DNA from 2 places in the Aureimonas populi genome. Region 1 is predicted to be linked to the other one. Evidence: predicted binding sites of a transcription regulator. Region 1 holds the regulator's gene; the other holds the start of a gene.
What was found. Region 1 encodes HrcA, which represses chaperone genes, less so after heat shock. Its sites were predicted from a motif close to GTTAGCACTCNCNNNNNGNGAGTGCTAAC; they were not measured.
Positions count from the first base shown of each region.

Region 2: groES (co-chaperone GroES) is a predicted target of HrcA. The motif match lies at 9,509-9,537, and genes of this name have one in related genera.

Region 1 covers NZ_CP072611.1:3,792,313-3,803,733, reverse strand. The annotation lists gene murA (UDP-N-acetylglucosamine 1-carboxyvinyltransferase) at 44-1,333, shown strand; gene infA (translation initiation factor IF-1) at 1,496-1,714, shown strand; gene J7654_RS18155 (Maf-like protein) at 1,736-2,374, shown strand; gene yacG (DNA gyrase inhibitor YacG) at 2,371-2,574, shown strand; gene J7654_RS18145 (GFA family protein) at 2,706-3,110, opposite strand; gene J7654_RS18140 (DUF3088 domain-containing protein) at 3,122-3,469, opposite strand; gene J7654_RS18135 (NAD(P)/FAD-dependent oxidoreductase) at 3,473-4,753, opposite strand; gene J7654_RS18130 (DUF3096 domain-containing protein) at 4,771-4,911, opposite strand; gene J7654_RS18125 (3-hydroxybutyrate dehydrogenase) at 4,922-5,701, opposite strand; gene grpE (nucleotide exchange factor GrpE) at 5,830-6,486, opposite strand; gene hrcA (heat-inducible transcriptional repressor HrcA) at 6,617-7,741, opposite strand; gene rph (ribonuclease PH) at 7,867-8,583, shown strand; gene rdgB (RdgB/HAM1 family non-canonical purine NTP pyrophosphatase) at 8,699-9,334, shown strand; gene hemW (radical SAM family heme chaperone HemW) at 9,331-10,530, shown strand; gene J7654_RS18095 (YnfA family protein) at 10,527-10,850, shown strand; gene rsmI (16S rRNA (cytidine(1402)-2'-O)-methyltransferase) at 10,847-11,421, shown strand, end outside.
Region 2 covers NZ_CP072611.1:1,809,076-1,820,496, reverse strand. The annotation lists gene J7654_RS08375 (pseudouridine synthase) at 1-626, opposite strand, end outside; gene J7654_RS08370 (nucleoside deaminase) at 714-1,163, shown strand; gene J7654_RS08365 (hypothetical protein) at 1,160-1,825, opposite strand; gene ileS (isoleucine--tRNA ligase) at 1,975-4,938, opposite strand; gene J7654_RS08355 (bifunctional riboflavin kinase/FAD synthetase) at 5,238-6,218, opposite strand; gene J7654_RS08350 (TIGR01459 family HAD-type hydrolase) at 6,215-7,069, opposite strand; gene J7654_RS08345 (TadE/TadG family type IV pilus assembly protein) at 7,156-9,324, opposite strand; gene groES (co-chaperone GroES) at 9,586-9,882, shown strand; gene groL (chaperonin GroEL) at 9,958-11,421, shown strand, end outside.

The DNA.
Region 1 (11,421 bases):
GAGGAGCCTTCGTTTCTTCCTCCCTCCCGTGTCCGGACCCTTCATGGATCGCATTCGCATTCGCGGCGGCAACGCCCTCAACGGGACGATCCCGATCTCCGGCGCCAAGAACGCGGCCCTGCCGCTGATGATCGCCTCGCTGCTGACGGACGACACGCTGACGCTGGAGAACGTGCCGCATCTGGCCGATGTGGAACAGCTCATCCGCATCCTTGGCAACCATGGCGTGGACTACACGGTCTCGGGCAAGCGCCTCGCCTACGATCCGGCGAGCGGGCGCACGATCCATTTCACCGCCCGCACCATCGTCGATACCACCGCGCCCTACGAGCTGGTTTCCAAGATGCGGGCGAGCTTCTGGGTCATCGGCCCGCTGCTGGCGCGCTGCCACAAGGCGCGCGTCTCGCTGCCCGGCGGCTGCGCCATCGGCACGCGGCCGGTGGACCTGTTCATCGAGGGCCTGCGGGCGCTGGGCGCCACGATCGACATCGAGAACGGCTATGTCGTGGCCGAGGCCAGGGGCGGCCTCGTCGGCAACCGCTACGTCTTCCCCAAGGTGTCGGTCGGCGCGACGCATGTCATGCTGATGGCGGCCTCGCTGGCCCGGGGCGAAACGGTGATCGAGAACGCGGCGCGCGAGCCGGAGATCGTCGATCTGGCCGATTGCCTGAACGCGATGGGCGCCCGGATTTCGGGCGCCGGCACCTCCACCATCACCATCCAGGGTGTCAGCGCGCTGTCGGGCGCGCGCCACCGCGTGCTGCCGGACCGGATCGAGACGGGCACCTATGCCATCGCCGTCGCCATGGCCGGCGGGGACGTGACGCTGGCGGGCACGCGCTCCGACCTCCTGGCCACGGCGCTGGAGAGCCTGCGCCACGCCGGCGCGACCATCGAGGACGTGCCGAACGGCATCCGCGTGCGGCGCGAGGGAGGGGGGATCGGCGCGGTCGATGTGGCGACCGACCCGTTCCCCGGCTTCCCGACCGACCTCCAGGCGCAGTTCATGGCCCTGATGACGAAGGCGGACGGCGTCTCGCACATCACCGAGACGATCTTCGAGAACCGGTTCATGCATGTGCAGGAGCTGGCGCGCCTCGGGGCGAGGATTTCGCTGGCGGGGCAGGTGGCTCGCATCGAGGGCGTGCCGCGGCTGGCAGGGGCTCCGGTGATGGCGACGGACCTGCGCGCCTCCGTCTCGCTGGTCATCGCGGGGCTGGCGGCGGAGGGCGAAACCACGGTCTCGCGCGTCTACCATCTCGACCGCGGCTTCGAGCGGCTGGAGGAGAAGCTCGGCGCCTGCGGGGCGGAAGTGGAGCGCATTTCGGGCTGACAGGCGGGACGCGCTTGCTTTTTGCCCGCCAAAATCCGATCTAGGCAGCGTTGAGGCCGCCCGAAGCCAGCGCGGCCGCCGCATTTTTGCATTCGGTATCATTTCCAGCGAGACAGGAAGGGCCTTTCGGCCCGCTCGCGCACAACCAGGGTTCGAACACGCATGGCGAAAGAAGAAGTTCTCGAGTTTCCCGGCACGGTCACGGAGCTCCTGCCCAACGCGACCTTCCGCATCAAGCTCGAGAACGACCACGAGATCATCGCCCACACGGCAGGCCGGATGCGCAAGAACCGCATCCGCGTGCTGACGGGCGACAAGGTGCTGGTCGAGATGACGCCCTACGACCTGTCCAAGGGCCGCATCACCTACCGCTTCAAATAGGCGGCGCGAGGAGCCTCGACCATGGCCCCTGCAGGCGGCAAGCATCTCGTTCTGGCCTCCGGCTCGCCGCGCCGCCTGGCGCTGTTGCAGCAGGTGGGCATCGAGCCCGCGCGCCTGTTGCCGGCCGATATCGACGAGACGCCCGAGCGGGCCGAGCATCCGCGCTCGCTCGCCAAGCGGCTGTGCAAGGAGAAGGCCGAGGCCGCCGCGCTCACGCTGCGCCGCATCGGCGAGGCCGAGGGAGCCTATGTCCTGGCGGCCGACACGGTCGTCTCGGTCGGCCGGCGCATCATGCCCAAGGCCGAGCTGATCGAGGACGCCGTGGCCAATCTGCGCACGCTCTCCGGGCGCACGCATCGTGTCTATACCGGCGTCTGCCTCGTTACGCCCGAAGGGCGGGTGCGCCAGCGGCTGGTGGAGACGCGCGTTCGCTTCAAGCGCCTCTCGCGCCAGGATATCGACGGCTACATGGCCTCGGGCGAATGGCGCGGCAAAGCCGGCAGCTACGCCATCCAGGGGCTGGCGGGCGGCTTCGTGGTGCGGCTCGTGGGCTCCTACACCAATGTCGTCGGCCTGCCGCTCTACGAGGCCCTGTCGCTGCTGACGGGCGAGGGGTTCGACCCCGCCAGGGCGCGGGGGGATGTCGAGGAGCCGGCGTGAAGCCCGCCCTCGGCGCCAAGGTGACGCCGCTGCGGCCCAAGCGCAACTGCCCCGAATGCGGCCGTCCGTCCGAGCGGGCGCACTATCCCTTCTGCTCGCCCCGCTGCAAGGCGGTGGACCTCAACCGCTGGCTCTCCGGCGCCTATGTCATTCCCGGCACCGAGGACGAGATTCCCGACCCGGAGACGGACGAGCGATAGGCACCATACGATTTTCGTCCGCACGTCTCGTGAGACGTGCGGGGCTTGTCGATGCACGGCGGCCTCGTCCTCCTTTGCGAGGATAAGAAGGCCGCCAACACGCCTTGAGCGCCGACGAGTCGGCCGTCATTTCAATCTTCCGGCCGGCCCGGCAGCGTATCGATGGTGCCGCTCCACGGCGGTGCCGAGCGGCACCATATCCGGTCTCTTGGCGCCAACTCGGCCCGCTGCGAGATGCTTCCCCACCGGATGCCCCATTCCTGTGCTTCCTCTCCCTCGCCGTGGGTGAAGAGGGGAGAGCCGCAGCGGCCGCAGAAGAGCTGGTGGCGGGGCCTGCCATTGTCCCCGTGCTTCACGTAGGTCCGGGGTTCCTCGCCCATCAGCTCGATGTCCGAGCGCGCGGCGATGGTGGAGACGCGATAGGGCGAGCCGGTGAGCTTCTGGCAGTCCGTGCAATGGCAGATCGTCACCTTGCCCGGATCGATCCGGGCGCGGTAGCGCACCGCCCCGCAATGGCAGCTTCCGTCGATATCCATCGTTCAGCGCCTCATGGATGGGGCAGGGGAAAGCCGTGACGCTCCGCCAGTGCGGAGAGGATCGCATCCTTGTCCGCGATCAGCGCCCTTCCTTCGTGGCGGCCCGTTTCGTGGGGGGATGCTTCTCCCTCCGCAAGGATGAGAAGGGGAAGCCACTGGTTGGCTTCACCCGCCATCTCGATCACCTCGCCGCGCGGACGCGGCCAGGCCACGCGGCGCACATCGAGCCGGGCGGCAAACTCTGGAAAGCCCGCCAGCAGGCCTTCGATCAGCGCGCAGTGCCAGCAAAAGAAGCTTTGTCCGGGATAGGCGGGATCGGAAAATCCCGGTTTCACGAGGAAGAGCGTGTCGCGTTCCACCGTTCAGCCCCCGTGCAATTTGAACGCCGGCCCCTTGGCCGGCGAGACCATGTCGGCGAGGATCGCCACCGAGCCGCGCAATCTCCCCAGCACGCGCCATTGATGCTGGCGCTCCAGCCCGTGATAGGCGGCGGCGGCGAACTGCCCGGCGATCATGAAGTCCTGCCGGCGGCCGAAGATGACCTGGCCCACCGTGCCGGCGCGGCCCAGCGAGATCAGCCGGCCCTTGTCGTCATGGGAGAAGGGCTCCGGCGTCTCGCCCCTCAGCCTTCGCGGCAGCGACCTAGCCAGATAGGCGGCCTGCTGGCTGGCGGCCTGCGCCGTCGGGGGAAGGGGGCGCTCGGCCCCCTCGGGCGTGAAGCTTGCCGAATCGCCCAGCACATGGACCGCCTCGTCCACCGTGGCGCGCAGGTGCCGGTCCACCACGATCCGGCCCTTGCCGTCGATCTCGAAATCGCCGAGCGCCTTCAGCACCGGGTTGCCGGCAAGGCCGGCCGCCCAGACGGTCAGGTCCGCGGGCCATGTCTCGCCCTTCCTGGTGCGCAGCTCGGCGTTCGTCACCTCGGAGACCTCGGCGTCCGTGACGATCTTCACGTCCAGCGAATGGAGGCGCTTGACGATGCTCTCGCGCAAGGTCTCGTCGATGCCCGGCATGAGGACGGGCGCGGCCTCCACCAGCGTGATGTCGAGGAGCTTGGCCTCGTTCCCCGCCCCGGTCTCCACGAAGCCGCGCTCCGAATAACGCAGATGGGCGGCCAGCTCGGTGCCGGTGGCGCCCGTTCCCACGATCACCACGCTTGTCGGCGTGCCGGTGGCGCGCGCCTCGATCATGTGGCCGATGAAGCGGTCGCGGAAGGCGTCCGCGTCGTCCTTGCCGTCGAGGCGAATGGCGTGTTCGGCAACGCCGGGGGTGCCGAAATCGGGCGTCGCCCCGCCCAGCGCCACCACGCAGCGATCATAGGCGATCTCGCGGGCTTCGGCGAGAACCCGGCCGTCGGCGCTGGTCACCGCCGCCAGCCGGACCCGCCGGGCGGCGCGCTCGATGCCCGTCACCTCGCCCTGCTCGAAGCGGAAGCCGCGCAGGGCGGCCAGGAGGTAGTAGGAGATTTCCGCCAGCGATGTCGCGACCGTGCCGGCGGCCATCTCGTGCAGGCGCGGCTTCCAGGTGTGGCTGGGGCTCTTGTCGACGAGGATCGTCTCGATCCCATCCGCCCGGCCGAGCTGCGAGGCCAGCTCCAGCCCGCCGGACCCTCCTCCCAGAATGACGATGCGCTGCTTGGGCAAAGGGCCTCTCCGCTGGGCTAGAGGATATCGGGGAAGAGGCCCGTCAGGCCGATGAAGATCAGGTAGAGCGCCACGATGATGTTGAGCAGCCGGGGGATGACGAGGATGAGAACGCCCGCGATGAGCGCGACGATCGGTTGAACGGCGATGATTTCCATATCTGCTTCCTTAGCCCATGTACCAGCCGTGGCTGGGAATGATGGATTGGCCCGTCAGCGCGCTGGAGCGGAAGCTCGCCAGGAACACGGCGATGTCGGCGACATCCTCCAGCGTCGTGAACTCCCCGTCGACCGTTCGGCCCAGCATCACCTTCTCGACCACCTCCTCCTGCGAAATGCCGAGGTCGCGCGCCTGTTCCGGGATCTGCCTCTCGACCAGGGGCGTCTTCACGAAGCCGGGGCAGATGATGTTGGAGCGCACGCCGTGCCTGCCGCCCTCGCGCGCCATGACGCGGCACAGGCCCAGCATGCCGTGCTTGGCCGCCACATAGGCGCTCTTCAGCGGGGACGGCTCGTGGCTGTGCACCGAACCCATGTAGATGAGCGACCCGGAGCGCCGGGGATACATGTGCCGCACGCAGGCGCGGGTGAGCAGGAACGCGCCGCCCAGATGGATATCCACCACCTTGCGGAACTCGTCGTAGGGGAAGTCCTCGATCGGGTGGACGATCTGGATTCCGGCATTGGAGACCATCGTGTCGATACGGCCGAAGCGGTTCGCCGTCTCGTCGACGCCCGCGTTCACCGCCGCCTCGTCCGTCACGTCCATGGCGATGGCGACGGCCTCGCCGCCCGCCTCTTCGATCGCGGAGGCGGTCGTGCGAGCGGCGGCCTCGTCGAGGTCGCAGATCGCCAGCCTCGCACCCTCCCTGGCATAGGCCTCCGCAATGGCCCTGCCGATTCCCGAGCCGGCGCCCGTGACCAGCGCAACGTTTCCCTCCAGACGCATGCGCGATCCTCCCCGGCGGCAGGCGCGGACAAGCCCGCCGGCAGGCAGATAAGGCGGCGCGGGCGCCCGGCAAACGCGAAAACGGCGGCCGATGGCCGCCGCGTCGCTCGGGTCTGGAAAGCCGCCGTTCAGGCGTCCTTGGTGCTCTCGTCCGGCACCCCGGGCCTGGTGTCGAGGGTGTTGGCCTTGGGCCCGCCCTTGGAAACGCCCACCATGGCCGGGCGCAGCACCCGCTCGCCGATGGAGTAGCCGTCCTGCACCACCTGGACGACGGTGTTGTTGGGCGTGTGCGGGTCGGGCACCTCGAACATGGCCTGGTGGAAATTGGGGTCGAAGCGCTGGCCCTGCGGCTCCAGCTTCTTCACGCCGTGGCGCTCCAGCGAAGAGAGCATGGAGCGGCCCACCATCTCCACGCCCTCGACGAGAGCCGCAAGGCCCGCATCGCCGCCCTCGCGCGCCTCGGCCGGCACGGCGGCCAGGGCACGGTCGAGATTGTCGGCTACCGACAGCATGTCGCGGGCGAAATTTGCGACCGCGAACTGGCGGGCATCCTTGATCTCGCGCTCGGTGCGCCGGCGCAGGTTCTCCATCTCCGCGGCCAGCCGCAACATGCGGTCCTTCACCTCCGCGTTCTCGGCCTCCAGCGCCTCGATGCGGGCGCGGTCGGCCTCGGCCGCCTCCTCACCGCCCCATGCGGGGGCATCCTCGGCGGCCGGCGCCTCGCCGACGGGGGCCTCGGGCGCCAGATCCTGGGGCTCGCGGTGTTCGGTGTCGCTGATGGTCATCTCGTCGGCAAGCTCCGATGCTGCTCCGCCGCGCTTGAGGCGTCTGGCGGGCCCTGTCGGCCCCGCGCCCCGCGTCGCCGGACTGAAGAAAAACTCGTCGTGGCCGATATCGAATGCGTTCGGGTGAAAATCAAGGCCGGGTGGGCACGCCCGCCTCGCCGAGGAGGCGGGAGACGAGCCGCGCGGTGTAGTCCACCATCGGCACGATGCGCCGGTAGTTGAGGCGCGTGGGCCCGATCACCCCCACCGCGCCGACGATGCGCTGCTGCCCGTCCGCATAGGGCGCGACGATCAGCGAGGAGCCCGAGAGGGAGAAGAGCTTGTTCTCCGAGCCGATGAAGATGCGCACGCCCTTGCCGGATTCGGCCAGGTCGAGAAGATCGATGATCGAGCTTTGCGTTTCGAGGTCGTCGAAGAGGTGGCGCAGGCGCTCCAGATCCTCGCTCGCGGTGATGCTCTCCAGGAGATTGGCGCGCCCGCGCACGATGAGGCGCGAGGGCTGCCCGGCCGATGCGCCCGACCACACCGCGAGCCCGGCCTCCACGAGCTGGCGCGACAGGGCGTCCAGCGCATCGGCCGTCTCCTGCTTGAGCGTGGCGATGGAGGCGCGGGCCTCGCCGAGAGTGCGCCCGACCACGTGGGCATTCAGGAAGTTGCCGGCTTCCACGAGCTGGGAGGCGGTGGTGCCGGCCGGCAGGTCCACCACGCGATTCTCCACCTCCCCGTTCTCGCCCACCAGGACGGCGAGGGCGCGGGTGGGCTCCAGCCGCACGAATTCGATATGCTTCAGCCGGACATCGGCCTTGCCCGTCACCACGAGGCCCGCCCCGCGCGAGAGGCCCGAGAGAAGCTGGCTCGCCTCGGTGAGGAGCGTCTCCACGCCGCGCTGGTCGCCCAGGACGCGCGCCTTCTCCTCGATCTCCTCTCGCTCGCCGCGGCCCATGTCTCCTGTTTCCAGAAAGGCGTCGACGAAGAAGCGCAGGCCGAGCTCCGTCGGCAGGCGGCCGGCGGAGACATGTGGCGCGTAGATGAGGCCGAGCTGCTCCAGATCGCTCATCACGTTGCGGATGGAGGCCGGGGAAAGCGCGGTGGAAAGCAGCCGCGAGAGGTTGCGCGAGCCCACGGGCTCGCCCACCTCCAGATAGGTGTCCACGATCAGCCGAAAGATTTCGCGCGAGCGCTCGTCGAGCGGGCCGGGCAGGTCGAGGGGGATGCGCCCCCGGCCGCCCCCTGGAAAAGCCGGTGTCGTTGCCATGCCGGAACTATAGGAACGCGAAGGGGCCACGCCAAGCGGTGAGGGGCGCGCGGGGAAATGTTTTGCACCGCGCGCTCGCCATGGTTAAGGACCGGCCACGATCATCGTCAGAAAACGAGCATCACATGCGGCCTTCCAAGCGCGCGGCGGACCAACTGCGGGACGTTTCCCTCGAACGCGGATTCTCGCGCCATGCGGAAGGCTCCTGCCTCGTCAGGTTCGGCGACACGCATGTCCTGTGCACGGCGAGCCTGGAGGAGCGCGTGCCGGGGTGGCTGAAGAATTCCGGCAAGGGCTGGGTGACGGCCGAATACGGAATGCTGCCGCGCGCCACGCACGAGCGGATGCGCCGCGAGGCCGCCTCCGGCAAGCAGTCCGGCCGCACGCAGGAGATCCAGCGCCTGATCGGCCGTTCGCTGCGCGCCGTGGTCGACCTCCAGGCGCTGGGCGAGCGCCAGATCTCCATCGACTGCGACGTGATCCAGGCCGATGGCGGCACGCGAACGGCCTCCATCACCGGCGCCTTCGTGGCGCTGGCCGAGTGCCTTTCCTGGATGGAGCAGCGCTCCATGGTGAAGCGCGACAAGGTGCTGAAGGACCATGTCGCGGCCATCTCCTGCGGCATTCACAACGGCGTGCCGGTGCTGGACCTCGACTATCTGGAGGATTCCTCGGCCGGCACGGACGCCAATTTCGTCATGACCGGCAAGGGCGGCATCGTCGAGATCCAGGGCACCGCCGAGGCCGACCCCTTCTCCGAGGAGGAGTTGCAGGCGCTTCTCTCCCTCGCCAAGGCGGGAATCGCGACCCTCGTGGAGAAACAGCGCGCGGCCCTCGCCTGAGGGTGGGCAAAGCCTTGCGGGGCCGGCCCGGAGCTTCCGCCGGGCGCTCTCAAGCCCTGCGCCAACTTGGCCCGCCACAATGGCGGCGGGCAGCGATACCGGATTTGAAGAGCCCATGACCCTTCTCGACCCCAAGGACGGCCCCATCCTGATCGCCAGCCACAATGCCGGCAAGATCGCCGAATTCCGCGAGCTTCTGGCGCCGCTGGGCTTCGACGTGGTTTCGGCGGCCGACAAGGGCCTGCCGGAGCCGGAGGAGACCGGCACGAGCTTCGAGGAGAATGCGCGGCTGAAGGCGCTGGCGGCGGCGCGCGCGACGGGCCTCCTCGCGCTTTCGGACGATTCGGGGCTGGCCGTCGATGCGCTGGGGGGCGAGCCGGGCATCTACTCGGCCCGCTGGGCCGGCCCGCAGAAGGATTTCACCATGGCCATGCGCTCGGTGGAGGAGAAGCTGCAGGGGACGGGCTCCGACAAGCGCACCGCCCGTTTCGTGGCCGTCCTGTGCCTCGCCACGCCCGAGGGCAGCACGCGGGAGTTCCGCGGCGAGGTGGAGGGGGAGCTGGTCTGGCCGCCGCGCGGCACGCTCGGCTTCGGCTACGATCCGATGTTCCTCCCGGCCGGCCGCAGCCTCACCTTCGGCGAGATGGAAAGCCACGAGAAGCACGGCTGGCAGCCCGGCCAGGCGGAGGCGCTCTCGCATCGCGCGCGGGCTTTCCAGATCTTCGCGCGGGAAGCGCTCGGGGTGTCATGAACGCCCATTCCGGCCGGCTCACCGCCATCCGCCCCTTCACGCCGCCAGCCGGCGATCCGGGCTTCGGCGTCTATGTCCACTGGCCGTTCTGCGCGGCCAAATGCCCTTATTGCGACTTCAACAGCCATGTGCGCCACCAGCCGGTGGACCAGGAACGCTATGTCGCCGCCTTCCGGCGCGAGATCGCCGAGATGGCGCGGCGCTCTGCGGGCGAGCGCGTCACCTCGATCTTCCTCGGCGGAGGCACGCCTTCCTTGATGGAGCCCGCCACCGTGGGCGCCATACTGGAGGCCGTGGCCGGGAACTGGACGGTGGAGGAGGGCGCCGAGATCACGCTGGAGGCCAACCCCTCCTCCGTGGAGGCGACGCGCTTCCGGGGCTACCGGGCCGCCGGCGTGAACCGCGTTTCTCTCGGCGTGCAGGCTCTGAACGACACGGACCTGCGCCGGCTGGGCCGCCTGCACGACGTGTCGCAGGCGCTCGGCGCCATCCGGCTGGCGCGCGAGATTTTCCCGCGCCTGTCCTTCGACCTCATCTACGCCCGGCCGAACCAGAGCGTGGCGGGATGGGAGGCGGAACTGGGGCAGGCCATAGACCTGGCTGCCGACCATCTCTCGCTCTACCAACTCACCATCGAGGAGGGCACGGCCTTCCACGCGCTCCACAAGGCCGGCAAGCTCATCGTGCCGGACGGCGAGCTTTCGGCCGAACTCTACGAGGCCACGCAGCAGATCACCGCCGCGAGGGGCCTGCCGGCCTACGAGATCTCCAACCACGCCGTGCCGGGCGCCGAATCGCGCCATAACCTTACCTATTGGCGCTACGGCCTTTATGCCGGCATCGGCCCCGGCGCGCACGGGCGCCTCAACGGCCCGGACGGCAAGCGCCACGCGCTCTCCAACGAGCGCCATCCCGAGACCTGGCTGAAGATGGTCGAGGACTGGGACGCCGGCATCGCCGAGGACGAGCCGCTGGGCGCGGCCGAGCAGGCGGACGAGCTGCTTCTCATGGGCCTTCGCCTCGTGGAGGGGCTGGACCTGAAGCGCTGGCGCCGACTGACGGGCCGCGACGTGGACCCGGTGGTGGAGGCGGACCTGCGTAGCCACGGCATGATCGAGCGCCTGGGGCCCGACAGGCTGCGCGCGACGCCCGCCGGCATGCTGGTGCTCGACGCCGTGGTCGCGGACCTGGCATGACGCTGCTGGTCTATGCGGGCGCGGCGCTGGCCGAGATCGCCGGCTGCTTCGCCTTCTGGGCCTGGCTGCGGCTCGGCAAGTCTGCCCTCTGGCTCGTGCCGGGCATGGCTTGCCTCATCGCCTTCGCGGTGCTTCTGGCGCAGGTGGAAGCCTCCCACGCCGGTCGTGCCTACGCCGCCTATGGCGGCATCTACATCCTCGCCTCCATCCTGTGGCTCTGGGTCGCGGAAGGGGCGCGGCCCGACCGGTTCGACCTCATCGGCATGGCGATCTGCCTCACCGGGGCGGCCGTCATCCTCTGGGCGCCGAGGGCGGCATGAGCGAGGAGCGGACTCGGCGTTTCACGCTGCGCGGCGCAGACTTCACGGCCGTGGCGCCCGAGCCCGGCCTCTATCTTGTCGCCACGCCCATCGGCAATCTTTCCGACATCACCGTGCGGGCGCTGGAGATCCTGGCCGGGGCCGACCAGCTCGCCTGCGAGGACACGCGCGTGACGGCCAAGCTGCTCCAGCGCTTTTCCATCGACGCCCGGCCGCTCTCCTATCACGAGCATAACGAGGCGCAGGCGGGCGAGGCGCTGATGGCGGCGCTTCAAGCCGGCCGCTCCGTCGCGCTCGTCTCGGATGCCGGCACGCCGCTCGTTTCCGATCCCGGCTTCCGGCTGGCGGAGCGCGCCATCGCGGCCGGCATTCCGGTGGTGCCGGTGCCGGGCGCCTCGGCGCCGCTGGCCGCGCTCCTGGCCAGCGGCCTGCCGTGCGACGCCTTCTTCTTCGCAGGATTCCTGCCCTCCAAGGAGACCGGCCGGCGCAAGCGGCTGGAGGAGCTGGCGCGCGTGCCAGGGACGCTCATCTTCTTCGAATCGCCCAACCGCGTGGCCGCGAGCCTTTCGGA
Region 2 (11,421 bases), 1.8 Mb from region 1:
AGGCGCTTGGCGATGCGCATGGTGCCCACACCGCCGCCTTCGGCGGGCGCGGCGCGGCGCGGGCGCTCGTCGCGCTCCTCGCGGCGGGGCCGGTCCTCGCGCGGGCGGTCGGAAAAGCTGCGCGGCTTGCGCTCGCCGCCCTGCCCCTCATGGGAAAGCCGGCCATGGCTGCGCGCGGGCTTTGCCGCCCCGTCCGCGTCGCGCCCGCCATGGGAGACCATGCCGCGGCTGCGGGGCACGAAGGGCTTGTCGCCCCGGCGCTCGCCTTCCGGGCGGGGCTCACGCGGGCGGAAGGGCTTGCGCTCCCCGGCCGGCTCACCGCCGCGTTCCTCGCGCGGCCGGAACGGCTTGCGCTCCTCGCCGCGCCCCTCGCCGCGCGGCGCGAAACGGCGTTCGGCTTCGCCCTCACGCTGCGGGCGATCTTCGCGAGGGCGGAAGGGCCTGGAGCCGGCGGGCCGCTCGCCGCCCTTGGCGAAGGGGCGGCCCTCGCGCGCGGGGCCTTCGCCACGGGTTTGTGCCGAGGCGCCGCGCGGCTTGAAGCCGCCGGGCTTGCCGCCCTTGCGAAACCCGCCGCCCGGCCGCCCCTGTCCGCCGCCGCGTTTGCCGCCCTCGGTCTTGTCGTTCATCGTCGTCTATGCCTCTTTTGCCGCGGTCTTTATCAGGTCGAAATCGCCCGAACGAGGGAAAAGCACGCGGTGACGCGCATCAATTTCATGGAATCCGCACTCGACGAGGCCCGCGCCGCCGGCGCGCGCGGCGAAGTGCCGGTGGGCGCGGTGATCGCCGACGGCGAGCGGATCGTGGCCGCCGCCGGCAACGAGACCCGCGCCCGGAACGACCCCACGGCCCATGCGGAGATGGTGGCGATCCGCAGGGCCTGCGAGGCGCTGGGGCAGGAACGGCTGGCCGGACTCGACCTTTACGTGACGCTGGAGCCCTGCGCCATGTGCGCGGCGGCCATCTCGTTCGCGCGGGTGCGGCGCCTGTATTTCGGCGTTGGAGACGAGAAGGGCGGCGCGGTGGAACACGGCCCGCGCTTCTATACCCAACCGACCTGCCACCATGCGCCGGAGGTCTACTCCGCCATCGCGGAGAGCGAGAGCGCGGCGATCCTGAAGGAATTCTTCGCCGCGCGCAGGGGCCAGCGCCCGGAGCCTTCCTAGAAAGGCAGGGACTGGCGGATGCGCGAGCCAAGGGACTGCGTGCCCTGCTGGCGGCGCTGCTTCACCTCCTCGTCGAGGCCGGGATCGCCCACGGGCGCGGTCTGCGAGGGCTGGCGGTAGTCCACGGGCGGCTCGGAGAGATAGCGCCGCTGGGTGGGGCTGCCCTGGTTATCGGCCCGCTGCTGCGTGGCGCGCTGCCCGCCGGCGCGCAGTTCCTCCGGGCTCAGCCAGCTACCGTCCTGCTCGGCCCGGCTCAGGCCGCTGCCGCGACGCGGCGCCTGCGAGGCCGGCCCGCCGAGCGAGGGATTGTAGTTCGCCGGCAGGGTCGCCTCGCCGCGCGTGGACTCGCCTGCCGCAAGGTTTTGCGCCCGGATGGCCTCGGGCGACTGGGGCCAGTTCGGGTCGTTTCGCGCGCTCACCGGCGCCTGCGGCGGCGGCAGGGCGCCGATCGAGGCGGGGCGCACCAGTTCGGGGCGCGGCACGTAGGCGATTTCCTGCCGGTTGGTGGAGCCGAGGGTGAAGAGCCCGTCGACATCGCTGAAAAGCTGCCCCGCCTGCGAAACGCCGGTGCCGTAGGTCGGTCCCGTGTTGCAGCCGGCCAAGGCGAGCGCGCCGGTGCCGAGAAGAAGGCCGGCGAACAGCCGGCGGGCTTGGATGGCCATCGGGAAACCCCCATCGAAGGCGGACGGAAAACCCCGCCGCGTCGAGATCATCGCGCCGCTAGCGCGATAATCCGGCGAATTGCGGGCAACTTATACGAGCCGCCGGGGCGGCCCGCAACGTTTGCTTTACGACTTGCGTGGCGGCGCGCTCAGATTCGGCCGAGCGCCGCCAGCTCGCGCAGCGCCTGCGCGTCACGCGGGGTCACGTCGGGATAGTCCGCGTCGGAGCCCACCTCCTCCGATATCTTCCAGGAGCGCGCGCATTTGCGCCCCTGTGCGAGGCGGAACGCCACCGCGACACCCGGGGTGTCGGCAAGAGAGAACGCGCCTTCCGGCGCCGCCTCGCCCGAGACCGAAAGGGCGCTGGTGATGGCGATCTCGGCAAAGTCGGTGGAGGACACCAGCGCGCGCAGGGCCTCGTCCTCGATATGCACGATGGGCGCGGCCTCCAGCGAGGAGCCGATCTCCTTGGCGCGGCGCTTCTCCTCCAGCGCGCCCATGACGACGCGGCGAACGCGCCGGAGCTGGGCCCAGCGCGCGGCCAGCGCGTCGTCGCGCCAGCCCTCGCCCGCCGGGCGGAACGCTTCCAGATGCACCGAGACCGCCTGCGGGTGACGCGAGAGCCATGCCTCCTCGGTGGTGAAGGGCAGGAGCGGGGCCATCCAGGTGACGAGCCTGTCGAAGATCAGCCGCACCACCTGCAGGGCGGCCTTGCGGCGTGTGGAAGACGGGGCGTCGCAGTAGAGCGCGTCCTTGCGGATGTCGAAATAGAAGGCCGACAGCTCCACCACGGCAAAGTCGAGCAGCGTCCTTGCGATGCGCTTGAAGTCGAAGCCGTCATAGCCCTTCTCGACCACCTCGCCGATCTCGGCCAGGCGATGGAGCATCAGGCGCTCCAGCTCGGGCATCTCGGCAAGGGGCACGTCCTCCCCCGTGTCGTGGGCCAGCGTGCCGAGCATCCAGCGGATGGTGTTGCGCAGCTTGCGATAGGCGTCGACATTGGTCTGGAGGATCGTCTTGCCGAGGCGCAGATCCTCCGAATAGTCGGAAGAGACCACCCACAGGCGCAGGATGTCGGCGCCCGACTGCTTGATGACCTCCTGCGGCGTGACGATGTTGCCCAGGGACTTCGACATCTTGCGCCCCTCCTCGTCCATGACGAAGCCATGGGTGAGGACGGCGTCGTAGGGTGCGCGGCCGCGCGTGCCGCAGGCCTCCAGCAGCGAGGAATGGAACCAGCCGCGATGCTGGTCAGAGCCCTCCAGATAGAGGTCGGCGGGCCATTTCAGGTCGGGGCGCCGTTCCAGGCAGAAGGCGTGGGTGCTGCCCGAATCGAACCAGACGTCGAGGATGTCGCGAACCTGCGTCCACTTGCGCGGATCGTGCTCGTTGCCCAGGAAGCGCTCCTTGGCGCCGTCGGTGAACCAGGCGTCGGCGCCCTCGGCCGCGAAGGCGGCGGTGATGCGCGCGTTGACGGCCTCGTCCTTCAGGATCGCGCCGTCCTCGTCCACGAAGACACAGATCGGCACGCCCCAGGCGCGCTGGCGCGAAAGCACCCAGTCGGGCCGCTCGGCGATCATGCCGCGCAGGCGGTTCTGCCCGGAGGCCGGCACGAAGCGCGTCTGGTCGATGGCGGCGAGCGCGCGGCCGCGCAAGGTGTCGGCGCCCTCGCGCAGATTCGTCTCGGCCAGGCCGTAACCGCCCAGGTCCTTGTCCATGTGGACGAACCATTGCGGCGTGTTGCGGAAGATCACCGGCTTCTTGGAGCGCCAGCTATGCGGGTAGGAATGCTTCAGCCGGCCGCGCGCCAGCAGCATCCCGCGCTCCACCAGCGCGTCGATCACGCGCTTGTTGGCGTCACCCTTCCTGCCCTTGTCGTCGATGACGCGCGCGGCCCCACCCGGCGCTTCCGGCCCGAAGCCCGGCGCGTCCCTGGTGTAGAAGCCGTCGTCGTCCACGGTGAAGGGGATGGCGGGGTCGATGCCGCGCGCCTCCAGCGCGCGCCGCATGGCCATCCACACGTCGAAATCCTCGCGTCCGTGGCCGGGCGCGGTGTGGACGAAGCCGGTGCCGGCCTCCTCGGTGACATGGTCGCCCTCGAGCAGGGGCACGGCGAATTCGTAGCCGCCGGCAAGGCCCTTCAGGGGATGGTCGCAGGCGAGGCCAGAGAGATCGGCCGCCGCCACCGCCGCCACGCGCCGGTAGCCACCCTCGGGCACGCGGGCCTTGGCGAACACATCGGCCGCCAGCGCATCGGCCAGGACGAGCCTTTCACCCTGCCGCGCCCAGCGCGGATTGTCCGCATCCTCGGGCGCCGTCACCTCGTAGAGGCCGTAGGCCACGCGGCCTGAATAGGCGATGGCGCGGTTGCCGGGCATCGTCCAGGGGGTGGTGGTCCAGATGACGATGGAGGCGCCGGAGAGCGCCCCCTCCCCCCGGACCGGGAACTTCACCCAGACCGTATCGCTCTCATGGTCGTGATATTCGACCTCGGCCTCGGCCAGCGCGGTCTTCTCCACCACCGACCACATGATGGGCTTGGAGCCGCGATAGAGCTGGCCGCTGGTGGCGAATTTCAGGAGTTCGCCCGCGATGACGCTCTCGGCCTCGAAGGCCATGGTCAGATACGGGTTCTTGAAATCGCCCTCCACCCCCAGGCGGCGGAACTCGCGCGACTGCTCGCCCACCCAATGGGCGGCGAAATCGCGGCATTCCTGCCGGAACTCGTTGACCGGCACCTCGTCCTTGTCGCGGCCGCGGGCGCGGTACTGCTCCTCGATCTTCCATTCGATGGGCAGGCCGTGGCAGTCCCAGCCCGGCACGTAATTGGCGTCGCGCCCACGCATCTGGAAGGAGCGGGTGATGACGTCCTTCAGGATCTTGTTCAGCGCGTGGCCGATATGGAGATTGCCGTTGGCATAGGGCGGGCCGTCGTGCAGCACGTATTTCGGCCGCCCCTTTCCGGCCTCGCGCAGCTTGCCGTAGAGGTCCATCGCATCCCAGCGCTCCACCCATTTCGGCTCGGCCTCGGGCAGGCCCGCCCGCATGGGAAACTCGGTCTGCGGCAGGAACAGGGTCTTGGAATAGTCGGGCGCGGTCTGGCTGTCGGTCATGGCGTCTTTCGGGTCTCGGCCGCCGGCCGGGGATCGGCTCGGGCGGCAGGCATGGAAAGGCGCCTCGAACGGGCGCAGGGCGGGGCGGCATCCCGGCCACCGCCGCGCGCCTTCAGCGCGCCGGCGAGGCCGGGCGGCTAATTCGCCCCGTCAGGCGCAGAGAAAGAGACGATCCGTCGCGCATGGCGGTTCTCTATCAACCGCGCGCGCCGCCACACAAGGACTTTTAGAGAGCGTTTGAGAATTCGGGCGGGTCGGTCCTGCGGGTCCTTTCCGCCGCCGAATTCTCAAACGCTCTCTTAGAAGGCGATCGCGCGGTCGAGATCCGAAAGCGGCTCGGCGGCGGCCAGGAGGGCGCGGCCCTCTGCCGCGTCCTCGTCCATCCGCGCGACGAGCGCGGCGACATCGGCAAACTTCTCCTCGCCGCGCAGGCGCCGGAAGATGGAGACCGAAACGGTCTCGCCGTAGAGATCGCCCGAAAAGTCGAAGAGGAAGGTCTCGAACAGAGGCGCCCCGTCGTCGAAGGTCGGGCGGCGCCCGTAGCTGGCCACGCCCCCGTGCAGCGCGCCGCCGGCGCGGCGAAGGCGCACCGCGTAGATGCCGTGCTGGAGAAGCGCGGGGAACGGCAGCGCCATGTTGGCGGTGGGATAGCCGAGCGTGCGCCCGAGCTTTCGCCCATGGCCGATCTCGCCCTCCACCGTCCAGCGCCAGCCGAGCAGCCCGGCCGCGCCCGCCACGTCGCCGGCCGCCAGATCCTCGCGGATGCGGCTGGAGGAGACGACGCCGCCCTCGTCGCCATGGGCCTCGATGATGGTGACACCGAAGCCCTCGGCCTCGCCCGCCGCACGCAGATAGGCCGGATCGCCGCCGCGCCGCGCGCCGAAGCCGAAGTCGAAGCCGGCCACCACATGCGCCGCGCCGAGCCGCCGCACGAGGACGGCCGAGACGAACTCGGCGGCGGTCAGCGCCGCGAAATCGCGGGTGAAGTCCTGCTCCACCACCGCCGAGAAGCCGAGCGCGCGGAGCAGCCGCGCCTTGAGCGGCGCGGGCGTCAGGCGGGGCACCGGCCGGCCCGGCTGGAACAGCGTGCGCGGATGCGGCTCGAAGGTGAGCGCCAGAAGCGGCAGGCCCCGCTCGCGCGCGATGCGGCCGGCGCTGGCCAGCACCGCCTGGTGCCCGCGATGCACGCCGTCGAAATTGCCGATGGCCACCACCCCGCCGCGCAGATGCGCCGGCAGGGCGCTCTCGCCGAAGATACGCGTGAAGCGCGCAGGGCTCATACGAGCTGCGGGATCACGTAGCGCGCGGCGACGCCGCGCCCGGCCAGCTCCGCCGCCAGCGCGGCGACGTCGCCGTCCGCCGCGCGCAGCTCGTCGCGATGAATGCCCTCGCGCACGAAAAGCGCGTCGGCGCCGATGGCGGCCGCGCCCGCCACGTCGGTGAAGAGCCCGTCGCCGATGCACAGGAGGCGGGGGTTCGGATGCTTCAGGCCGGCGAGCGCCACCTCGTAGATCGGCCGGTGCGGCTTGCCGGCCAGGCGCACCGTGCCGCCGGCCTCGCCGTAGCCGCGCCCCAGCGCGCCGGCGCAATAGACCAGCCGCTCGCCCCGATGCACCACGATGTCCGGGTTGGCGCAGACGAAGGGAAGCCCCCGCGCCGCCATACGGGCGAGGAGGCCGGCGTAATCCTCCGGCGTTTCGCTCTCGTCGTCCGTCAGCCCCGTGGCGACGACGGCCTGCGCCTCCTCCTCCCCGACCAGCTCGATGTCGAGCCCCTCGAAAATGTCCGCGTCGCGGGCGGGACCGATATGGAAGAGCCGCCGGGGGCCCTGCTGGATGAGGACGCGCGTCGCATCGCCCGAGGTGACGATGCGGTCATAGGCCTGCCGCGAGACGGCGAGCGCGTCGAGCTGCGCCTGGACGCCCGCTGAGAGGCGCGGCGAATTGGTGACGAGCACGACCTCCAGGCCCTTGCCCCGCGCCGCGATCAGCGCCGCCTCGGCTTCCGGCGACTTGACGACCCCGTCATGGACGACGCCCCAGACATCGCACAGGATCGCGTCGTAGTTGCCCACGATTTCGCCGAGCGTCCCGATCGCCGCCAGCGCGCTCGCCGTGTCCGGCTGTTCCATCGCCTGCCCCTTCTGCCCGTGGCCGCCCTCGGCTGGCTTCATGGCCCGAGGCGATAGTCAGCGCGCTCCGGTCGGTCAAGGGCGGCTCAGCGCGCGATGCGAAGGCTCGACAGGGAGGCGACGATGTCGGCGAAGGCCTGCCGCAGCTTCTCGTTGCTGGAGGCCTCGTAGAAATAGGTCCGCTCCAGGTCGCGCGCGCGACCGGCGCGCTGATCGTCCAGATAGGAGGAGGCGCAGCCTTTCAGGAGCGGGAAGACCGTCGCCTGATCGCTCCTCGGAATGTCGAAGGCGATGGTGTAGATGATCACGCCGTCGCGCGTCACCTGCCTGCCGTCCACCATCCGCGGCTCGCCGCGCGCGTTGGTCACGGGCACGCGCCCGTCATTGCGGGCATTCTCGCAGATCTGGGCCGTGCGCTGGTTCATGGCGCGCGAGAAGTTCGCGTTGGTGTAGGTGCCGGAGGGTACGGTGGTGTTCTCGAAGATGCGCCCCTGCGCGGCGTAGCCGTAGGCGCCGTAGCCGGACTTGTTGAGCGTATCGTTGGCGTAATAGGTGTTGGCGCCGTCGGTCATCAGGATGATGGCCTTGATGTTGTCCTCCTCGCCCCGCGCCCGCCCGCCGGTGAAGGGCTCGTTCGGCGAGAGAGTGCGCCAGCCCCAGCCGACGCCCTCCTCCACATTGGTGGCGCCGGACGCGTCCAGCGACCGGATATGAGCGATGGCGGCCGCCGCATTGTCGGTCAACGGCAGGATGGGGGCCGATTCGCAGATATAGGAGGGTGAGCCGGCATTGTTGGTGCCCGGCTTCGAGCGCCCGAGCACCTTGGTGGGCCGCATGAGATATTTGCGCACGTCCTGTTGCGAGCTGCGCATGTCATTCTCGCTGCGGCTGCCCCGGTGGTCGCGCAGGGCGTAGATTCCCGTGGGGGCAAGCCAGCCGACGTTCTCGCCGTTGGCCCACCGGTTGGTGTCGTAATTGACGTAGCTGTTGCGCTCCCACCCCCTGTCGTTCAGCCAGTTGTTGCCGAAGGACACCTGCGAGTGGATGTCGTACTCGTCGGGCGCGAAATAGGGCACGAAGAGCGTCGATGGGTTGCTTTCCGTGGGCGTGTCGTCGGTCAGCGCGTAGATGCCCGGACGCGCCTCGACGCAGCCGGCGAAGGGGAACAGGGGCGTGGTGCCGGTCGGCGTCAGCGTATAGGGCGGATGGCAGGTCGGGTCGGAGCCCAGGTTGCAGTTCCTGAAGGCGCCCGTCTGCCGGCTGACCGTCATGGCGAAGCTGCCTGGATTGCGGTTCGTCCAGGTGCACGTCACGCTGCTCGTCGTGGTGGTGGCGGTCATCGCCGTCGGGCATCTGGTGAAGTCGAACGAGACGGACTGCTCGCGCATGTTCTCGTAGATGTACTGTCGCGTCAGATGGACGGCCGGGTTCGACTTGAGCACCCAGGGGCCTTTCTCGGTGGTGCCGAGATTGCGCGAGATCTGGTTGACGGTCTTCGTCGTGTCCGACGACCAGTTGTAGCTGGCCCAGTCGAGATTCTCGTGGTGGATCGGCGAGAGGCCCTTGGGGTCCATCCAGGCGGCCCGCAGATGGTCCGCCCCCACATTCACCGCGCCGGCGAAGGGCACGATGGAGACCTGCGAGGGTTTCTCCAGGCCGGAAACGCCGCTGTTCTGGAGCAGGCTGTCGACGGCCGTCTCGGCCACCTCGCGCAGCGTCTCGATCTTGCTGCTACCGCCGCCGGAGGGCGAATCGTTCATCGAGCCGGACGTGTCCAGCACCAGCGCCACCTCCAGCGTGGTGTTGCCGATGGCGATCACGCTGCGGACCTCGGAGAAGCTGTCGCCCATCCCCTCGAAGACGCCGGCCATGAGAGGCAGGAACATCGGCCGGTAGGAATAGTCCACGCTGATCGCCAGCTCGCGCACATTGTGCTCGTTGAACGAGACGCCCTCGTAATGCAGCTCGGTGCTGGAGCGGAACAGCTCGCCGGCATTGGCGGCGAAGTAGTCGCGCGCGAAGCTTTCCAGCCTGCCCGAGTCGGGGTCGGTGTTGAATTGCTTGGCCGCCGCCAGCGCCGCCGCGTCGGCCGCGTTCTGGACGCGCACCCGGTTGGCGTAGAACATGTTGAAGTCCAGCGCCCCGCCGATCGTGAAGATGACCGGGACGGCGGCCAGGGCGGTGATGACCGCGAAATTGCCGCGTCTGTCCGACAGAAAGGAACGAGGGCCCTTGCGGCGGCGCTGGTGGTTCATTCGTCTATCCCGGCTCAAGACCCCGAGACGCCGAGATCGTGGGCCGGAAGGATAGAGGCCATGTCTTAACGCCCGCTTCGGCGGGCCCCTAAACTTGTCGCCCGGGCGCGCAAGGACCTCCGGCGGCGAAATGGCGGGCGGATGCACCTTGACAGGAACCCTGCGCGAGCCTTATCTCCGCTTCGCTAGCACTCGCCTTCGGGGAGTGCCAATCGATTGGCCGGGCGTGAAGCCCGGCGACAACAACGAAGGTTCTGTTCGATGGCCAATGTGAACTTCCGTCCCCTGCACGACCGCGTCGTCGTGCGCCGTGTCGAGTCGGAAAGCAAGACGGCAGGCGGGATCATCATTCCCGACACCGCCAAGGAGAAGCCGCAGGAAGGCGAGATCGTCGCCGTCGGCGCCGGCGCGCGTGACGAGACCGGCAAGGTCAACCCGCTCGAGGTCAAGGCCGGCGACCGCATCCTCTTCGGCAAGTGGTCCGGCACCGAGATCAAGCTCGGCGGCGAGGACCTGCTCATCATGAAGGAATCCGACATCCTCGGGATCGTCGGCTGACGCCAGCGCCTTCGCAACTTCCCTTCCTTTTGAAACGGCGCCGACCGCCCCGCGGGGCGCCGAGGAGACAGACAAATGGCTGCTAAAGAAGTCAAGTTCGGTCGTGATGCCCGCGAGCGCATGCTGCGCGGCGTCGACATTCTCGCCGATGCGGTGAAGGTCACGCTCGGCCCCAAGGGCCGCAACGTCGTGATCGACAAGTCGTTCGGCGCTCCGCGCATCACCAAGGACGGCGTTTCCGTCGCCAAGGAGATCGAGCTGGAGGACAAGTTCGAGAACATGGGCGCCCAGATGGTGCGCGAAGTGGCCTCGAAGACCAACGACAAGGCCGGTGACGGCACCACCACCGCGACGGTCCTGGCCCAGGCCATCGTCCGCGAGGGCGGCAAGGCCGTCGCCGCCGGCATGAACCCGATGGACGTCAAGCGCGGCATCGATTCGGCCGTCGCCAAGGTCGTCGAGACGCTCCTGTCCTCGGCCCGCAAGATCGAGACCTCGGACGAGGTCGCGCAGGTCGGCACCATCTCGGCCAATGGCGAGAAGGAAATCGGCCAGATGATCGCCTCGGCGATGCAGAAGGTCGGCAACGAGGGCGTCATCACGGTCGAGGAGGCCAAGACCGCCGAGACCGAGCTCGAGGTCGTCGAGGGCATGCAGTTCGACCGTGGCTACCTGTCGCCGTACTTCGTGACCAATGCCGAGAAGATGGTCGCCGAGCTGGAGGACCCCTACATCCTCCTGCACGAGAAGAAGCTCTCCAACCTCCAGGCGATGCTGCCGGTCCTCGAGGCCGTGGTGCAGTCGGGCAAGCCGCTCGTCATCATCGCCGAGGACGTAGAGGGCGAGGCGCTGGCCACGCTCGTCGTCAACAAGCTGCGCGGCGGCCTGAAGATCGCCGCCGTCAAGGCGCCGGGCTTCGGCGATCGCCGCAAGGCGATGCTTGAGGACATCGCGATCCTCACCGGCGGTCAGGTCATCTCCGAGGATCTCGGCATCAAGCTCGAGAACGTCTCGCTCGACATGCTCGGCCGCGCCAAGAAGATCTCGATCACCAAGGAAAACACCACCATCGTCGATGGCAACGGTGAGTCCGAGGGCATCAAGGCCCGTGTCGGCCAGATCAAGGCGCAGATCGAGGAGACCACCTCGGACTACGACCGCGAGAAGCTCCAGGAGCGCCTGGCCAAGCTCGCAGGCGGCGTGGCGGTCATCCGCGTCGGCGGCGCGACCGAGGTCGAGGTGAAGGAGAAGAAGGACCGCGTCGACGACGCCCTCAACGCGACCCGCGCGGCCGTGGAAGAAGGCATCGTGGCCGGCGGCGGCGTGGCGCTGCTGCGCGCCTCCAACGCGCTGACGATCAAGGGCGAGAACCAGGACCAGGAAGCGGGCATCACCATCGTGCGCCGCGCGCTCCAGGCCCCGCTTCGCCAGATCGTCACCAATGCCGGCGGCGAAGGCTCCATCGTGGTGGGCAAGATCCTCGAGAACGAGTCCACGACCTTCGGCTACAACGCCCAGACCAGCGAATACGGCGACATG